2 regions of the Paenibacillus sp. BT-177 genome follow, and region 2 is predicted to be linked to the other one. Evidence: predicted binding sites of a transcription regulator. Region 2 holds the regulator's gene; the other holds the start of a gene.
What was found. The regulator CtsR, encoded in region 2, represses protease genes until heat stress. The targets are predictions, from matches to a motif close to ATGGTCAATAAAGGTCAAACA.
Positions count from the first base shown of each region.

Region 1: a site for CtsR is predicted at 1,910-1,930, ahead of clpP (ATP-dependent Clp endopeptidase proteolytic subunit ClpP). Genes of this name have one in related genera too.

Region 1 is NZ_JAOYTP010000007.1:186,350-189,777, reverse strand. It holds gene OIU26_RS19935 (PdaC/SigV domain-containing protein) at 1-1,089, shown strand, start outside; gene clpP (ATP-dependent Clp endopeptidase proteolytic subunit ClpP) at 1,202-1,798, opposite strand; tRNA gene OIU26_RS19925 (tRNA-Arg) at 2,010-2,081, opposite strand; gene OIU26_RS19920 (sugar-binding transcriptional regulator) at 2,341-3,378, shown strand.
Region 2 is NZ_JAOYTP010000017.1:726-4,153, reverse strand. It holds gene OIU26_RS24960 (protein arginine kinase) at 1-1,043, opposite strand, end outside; gene OIU26_RS24955 (UvrB/UvrC motif-containing protein) at 1,073-1,597, opposite strand; gene OIU26_RS24950 (CtsR family transcriptional regulator) at 1,682-2,146, opposite strand; gene OIU26_RS24945 (GNAT family N-acetyltransferase) at 2,686-3,428, opposite strand, start outside.

The sequences.
Region 1 (3,428 bases), on a different contig from region 2:
TGGGGCTCAGCATTGCTGGCAGCGGGAATTTTAGCAGGGGTTGTGGTTATTCCCGTTTCCTATATTGGGGCAGCATCGACCAAACAGCAGCAAGCGACAACACAGCAACCAGGGATCGCCATCCAATGGAATGGTAAAACGTTGGCGGCTAAAGGTATTCAAGTGAACGGGAACACCATGATTCCAGTGGCAGCACTGCGTGACAGCTTGGGAATTCCGGTGAGCTATGACACCAAAGAAGGGACATATACAGTGGGGAGTGGGTACAACAAACTCTATATCGTGGTCTCCTCCTCGGATGCCTATGTCAATGTGAACGGAATCAACACGCGCAGCATGGATGCCAAAATGATCGCCGGGAAGCTGTACATTCCTATAAGTCTGCTGAAAGACTATCTGGGTATCGATGCTCAGTGGAATGCAGTTCAGAAAACCGTAACATTAAGTAAAAGCCAGCTAAATCCAATCACAATTGCATCTCAGACGCTTCCAGCTTCGAGTAATGCAAAGGTGTCTTATAAGATTAAGTATCCACAAATCAGCGGCAGCCAGCTGAATCCTGAGGCTCAACAGGCCATTAATAATGTGCTAAAAAAGCATGCAGAGACAGTATTGGCAGCAGGCAAAAAGATGGTGGCAGAGGGAGAGGTTACAGCAGAAAGACCGTATGATTTCGAGAATGATTTTGCAATTGCCTATAACAAGGACGGTATTCTAAGTGTGATTATGCAGGACTACTCGTATACAGGTGGCGCACATGGTATGACGGCGCGTAAAGGATACACGTTCTCGCTCGCTGATGGCAAGCTGCTGCAATTGTCTGACGTATTGAAGGCAAATCCGAACTATAAAAAGTTTTTGAATGCTGATTTGAAGAAAAAAATTGATGCGCTCCAGGCTGGCGAAGGTTTTGAAAAATTTAAAGAGTTGGCCGCAGATCAGAATTTTTATGTGACCAATAGTGGAGTAACCATCGTGTTTGATTTGTATGATTATGCTCCATACGCGTATGGAATTCCGGAGTTTACTTACTCGTTCGCTCAACTGCTGCCTCAGGGCGGAAAGCCTTTTGCGGGACAAAATCAATAATTTGGATGACCTATATTTTTAAAAAATAGCAAATCAGAAAGGCTGCCTACTGGATACAAAAATCCGAGGCAGCCTTTCTATTTACCAGCTATTCAGAAGTAAACCACTTTTCTTATACACCTTCTGGAGAGGAGCTAGTTAACACTTTATCAATAATACCGTATTCTTTGGCATCATCAGCGGACATGAAATAGTCACGGTCTGTGTCTTTTTCGATGCGTTCCAGTGGTTGACCTGTGCGATCTGCGAGAATGCGGTTCAATTTGTCACGCATTTTCAGAATGCGACGGGCGCGAATTTCGATATCCGTTGCCTGTCCTTGTGCACCGCCCAGTGGCTGGTGAATCATAATTTCACTGTTTGGCAAGGCAAAACGTTTGCCTTTGGCACCTGCATTCAGCAAGAAAGCGCCCATAGAAGCAGCCATACCTACACAAATGGTAGATACGTCAGGTTTAATGTATTGCATCGTATCGAAAATGGCCATACCAGCTGTGATGGAACCGCCAGGACTGTTAATATACAAGTGAATGTCTTTTTCAGGATCTTCAGCAGCCAAAAACAGCATTTGTGCAATAATTGAGTTGGCTACAACGTCATTGACGTCCGAGCCTAACAAAATAATGCGATCCTTCAACAGTCTGGAATAAATGTCATAGGCGCGTTCGCCGCGGTTACTTTGTTCTACTACCATAGGAACATAGCTCACGTCAAAAAACCTCCCTTAAATATCGTTAGTGGATTTGGTGGATATGCCGATTACACATCCCTATTTATAAACTGTTACCGTATTAACCACATGATAAACAATTTCAAACAAAAAGTCAAAGAAAGTCAAACTATTGATTAAAAAAAGAGCGCTCAGCGCTCTTTTTGGTTAAAAACATTATATGGAACAATTAGCCAATCATATAAAACGACGCGCCCGCGAGGAATCGAACCTCGATCTCAGGCTCCGGAGGCCTACGTCATATCCGTTGGACCACGGGCGCACAGATGAACATTACAAGCAACTAACTAATTAATTGGAAACAAAGATGATTATATGATATACGGCATTGAATTGCAAGCTTTTATTACGTGCGCATATTCACATAAAAAGTTGAGAAATATAGGTTCAGATAGACTTGCATGTGAAGCAAATATTGGGTAAGATATACGTGGGACTTAAAAAGTTATCCCGGGACATTTTAAGACCAGTTAGAGATATAGCATAGAGACAGAACTTAGAAGTGTGCGGGAGTGGAAAGCATGCGAAAGATATTAGAAATACAGAAGCAGCTTCTGCCCGACCTCATGGATGTTTTGAAAAAAAGGTACACGATCCTGCATCAGATTATGTTGTCCGAAGTTATTGGACGCAGAACACTGGCAGCTTCACTGGATATGACCGAGCGCGTACTGCGCGCTGAGACTGATCTCCTTAAAGCGCAAGGGCTAATTGAGATTGAGAGTGTGGGCATGAAGGTGAGCAAAGCAGGACTGGATCTGCTGGAACAGCTGGAGCCGATTGCGAACAACTTGTTCGGCCTGTCCCAATTGGAGGATCAGATTCGTCAAGCCTACGGTTTGAGGAAGGTGGTTGTCGTTCCAGGGGATTCGGATGCTTCACCGTTAGCGAAGCAGGAACTGGGCCGTGCTGGCGCAAAGGCGCTGCTGAGTGTTATGGATGACGAGGACGTGGTCGCTGTAACAGGTGGCACGACGATTGCAGATGTGGCGGAACAACTGACATTACCTGCTAACGGCCCGCTTAAAGGCGGATGGTTTGTACCGGCACGCGGGGGTTTGGGAGAGAGCATGGAAATGCAGGCAAATACAATTGCTTCCACGATGGCTCGCAAGGTCGGCGCTCAATACCGTCTGCTCCATGTACCGGATTTGCTCAGCAATCATGCTTACAACTCCTTGCTTGAGGATACGAATATTCAGGATATATTGAGCCTGATTCGAGAGAGTCGTATTATCATTCACGGAATAGGCAACGCCATAGCAATGGCCCACAGACGCAAGCTTGACCCTGAAACCTTTGCCCAGATCAGCAATGAGGGCGCGGTTGCCGAATCGTTTGGCTATTATTTTAACGAAGACGGCGTCGTTGTTCACAGAATGCTGACGCTTGGACTCCGTTTGGAGGACATCAGGCGTACGGAGACGGTGCTGGGTGTGGCTGGAGGCAAGAGCAAGGCTGCTGCTATTCATGCAGTATTGCGTTTCGGACAGGAAGACATTCTTGTCACCGACGAAGGCGCTGCTGCCGAGATTGTAAGCCGTTATTTAAGAGATTGATAAGGTTTTTTAATTGTGTTGTCTTGACGGGCTTTCGGGTCTGTCTTGAA
Region 2 (3,428 bases):
TGCCGGATCAGCTTCGCCCGGTACATATCGCGCTCACCGGTATTCATTTTATCCCCAAAGCTTTTTTGCAGAAAGCCAGGTTGCGTCATCACATTAAGCTCATTCATCGCTGCAATGGAAGGACGCTCCAAAATCCCTAAATCTACACCGAGACGTACATCGGACAGCCGCTGTGCAGCCTCCTTGGAATCCAAAACTGCTGCATATGACAAAATACCGAATGAACGCATCACCCGATCTGTAATCCGCAGCATGGATTCATTCATCAATCGTTCTCTGGCAGAACGTTCGTGCTCTATAATTTGCAGCACCACGCCATGCAGATTTTCGATAATTTCCGCTTCGGTTTGTCCCAAGGTAATCTGATTAGATACCTGGAATAAATTTCCAACTGCTTCGCTGCCTTCACCATAAATGCCGCGAACCGTAAGACCTACCTGTGAAACAGCGGACAATATACGATTGATTTGGTGAGTCATAACTAATGCGGGTAAATGCATCATCACCGAAGCTCGCATACCTGTGCCGACATTCGTCGGACAACTGGTCAGAAAACCTCTCCGATCATCAAATGCATAATCAACATGCGCTTCAAATGCATCATCAATGACCATAGCGCGTTCCCAGGCTTCTCTCACCTGACATCCCGGATATAAGCACTGAATACGCAGATGATCCTCTTCATTTATCATAACACTAACTGATTCATCATCACTAATCAACACAGCACCGTTGCGAGATTCGTTCGCCAAATTAGGACTAATTAAGTGCTTCTCAACCAGTACCTGCTTGTCGATCTCATCCAACTCGGATATTTTCAAGGTATGAAAAGTACCAAAACGACGCAAATCATCATACTGAAGGATATCCGTTAAGCATTGAAGCACTTCTTCCGACTGCTGATTGGTAGCAAGCATGGGAAAAGGCAGATGCTGCAAGTTACGCGCAATTCTTACCCGGCTGCTAATGACAATCTCCGAATCCGCAGCATCACCACGCATCCAATCACTTAGCGGCTTTTCCGTAAATCGGATATTGGGCATCACGCATTCCCTCCTACTCTTCACAAACTTTACTCTTCAGTCATTTCTTTTTCAAGCTTTCTGATTTGATCCCTAAGCTCAGCAGCTGATTCGAATTCTTCCTGTACAATGTGTTGTTGCATCTCTTTTTTCAAATCATCAATTTGCCGTTTAACCTTTAATCGGCCTCCAGTACGGACCGGAACTTTTCCAACATGACTCGTACTACCATGCACACGCTTGAACAGAGGGTCCAGACGACTATCAAAATATTGATAGCATGATGGACATCCAAAACGTCCTAGCTTACTAAACTGTGTATAAGTCATACCGCAATCCTTGCATTGCAGATTTTGGGGAACAGTGTGACCTGAAGACTGGCTCTTTGTGCTGGAGTCAAAATCCAACATCCCCGACAACAAGCTATGAATCGAAAAGCCATTAGGTGTTCCAGGGATCATCTCCCCTTTTTCCTTCGCACATGTCTCACAAATATGAAACTCTGTCTTTTCGCCATTCACAATTTTGGTGAAATGCAAAGTTGCCGGCCGCATATTACATTCTTGGCACAGCATAAAAGCACCTCCTTCAACGTCAGGATTTTTACAAATCCCTACATCTGAATTGCAAATCTCTATTCACTGGTTAGTGGATACTAGCTATTTGGCCGCCAGCAACGAGATCAGCATAGCCTTAAGCAATCTTGCTCGCAGTTGGTCACGATAGGGAAGCTTTAGCAATAATGTATCTCTTGATAAAGCAGCCTTCATTAGACCAGCTTCCCTTTTGCTTAAAAAATGAGCTTCCTCTAACTGATAAATCAGTCCTTCTGCTGCCGATTGGCTAATTTCCTCCCCGATGCTCTGATGAAGGTGTGTATGGATCGCATGTTGTGCAGGTAATTGAATTCGCTGAATTCGAATATAGCCTCCACCACCGCGTTTACTTTCCACCACATAACCTTTTTCCAGCGTAAACCGGGTACTAATTACATAATTAATTTGCGACGGTACGCAGGAAAAGCGGTCAGCCAGATCATTGCGCTGAATCTCCACTAAGCCTTGGGGACTTTCCAGCAGCATGCTCTTCAAATATTGTTCAATAATGTCGGAAACATTGCGCATTTCATCATCCTCCACTAACGGAAACGCAAGTATTCAAGTACATTTCACGCTCCACAGAGTCCGCCGTATATTGAACTTAACCAAACGATATAGTCACGAATCTAAGCTGCATTCAGGCTATTGCCTGTTGTACATCCATTGGAATTGTACCGTTTCGTTTCTAGTGTGACCTTTATTTGCGATAAATCATACACTTCTCTTCTGTACATAAGAAGCAGCTCCTAACTATACGCAAATCAGGTCGTTATTTTTTACTTTTTTGCTGTCAAATTGTTATATACGGCCAATCCAACAACATAATACTTTTGTGGAATCACACTGATTCCAATTGACTTTGACTTTCTTTGACTATATTCGTATTATAGCACAAATTTCATTTTTGCCAAGGGGTCAATACCATTTTTCGCAATCTAATTATGTTTTATACCATATTACAAAAAACTCTTCCCATTATGGAAAGAGCTTTGAGTCATTATGATAAACCACATCCAATTTGGTTAAAAAAAGTTGGACATTAAGAAGAACCAATTGGAGCTTTATCAGAAAAAATCCAATAAGAACGTTTGTTTTATTGGTATTACACGTTTAAGTGCAGCCACAGACTTACTGCTTCCTTCAATACGCCCCCAATTAGACAGGTTATCAGCTTGCTGGTAGCCGAGCATTAAAGTTGTTAATGACTGAATCCCCAGTTTCAAGTCAGCTGATAAGGCGTTGTCAGATAAATTGCTTGTATCCACTCTTGCCAAATGCCCTTGCCCCTCCATAGTAATTGTTAATCTCCATACTCCTTCATTCCAAGGAGCATACCGATCTGTCAGATGTAAGGTCAAACTTGTTTCCTCTCCAATCTGCTCAAAAGGGTATCTCTCTACAAAAGCAACTGCATCCACAATACGCCCCATAAAATAAGGTACCGTTTCCTGTTGTATTCGCGGATCATCGAGTAAAAAGGGCAGGTTGTCATCTGCTGGAACGTAAATAAATTTACCTTGGGTTATCATTGAGTCATGATTTGCAAAATAAGTCCACAAAGCCCGACGTGCCGTCTCATTTTCATATACCAACTCATCACAATTTAACTGTTTATCTTCTATTTTGTATAGTGCATATCCCTGAGGATCGCCTGCATCCGTGTAATATACTACAGTTCGATAATTTTCATTTAAAATCCGTTCCTGCCACCATTCCTTATCTCGCACCAGCATACCATTGTAACGTGAAGCATACGATTGATACACTTGGTCCAATTCTGAAATATTTTTGATATCCCGTTTGACTA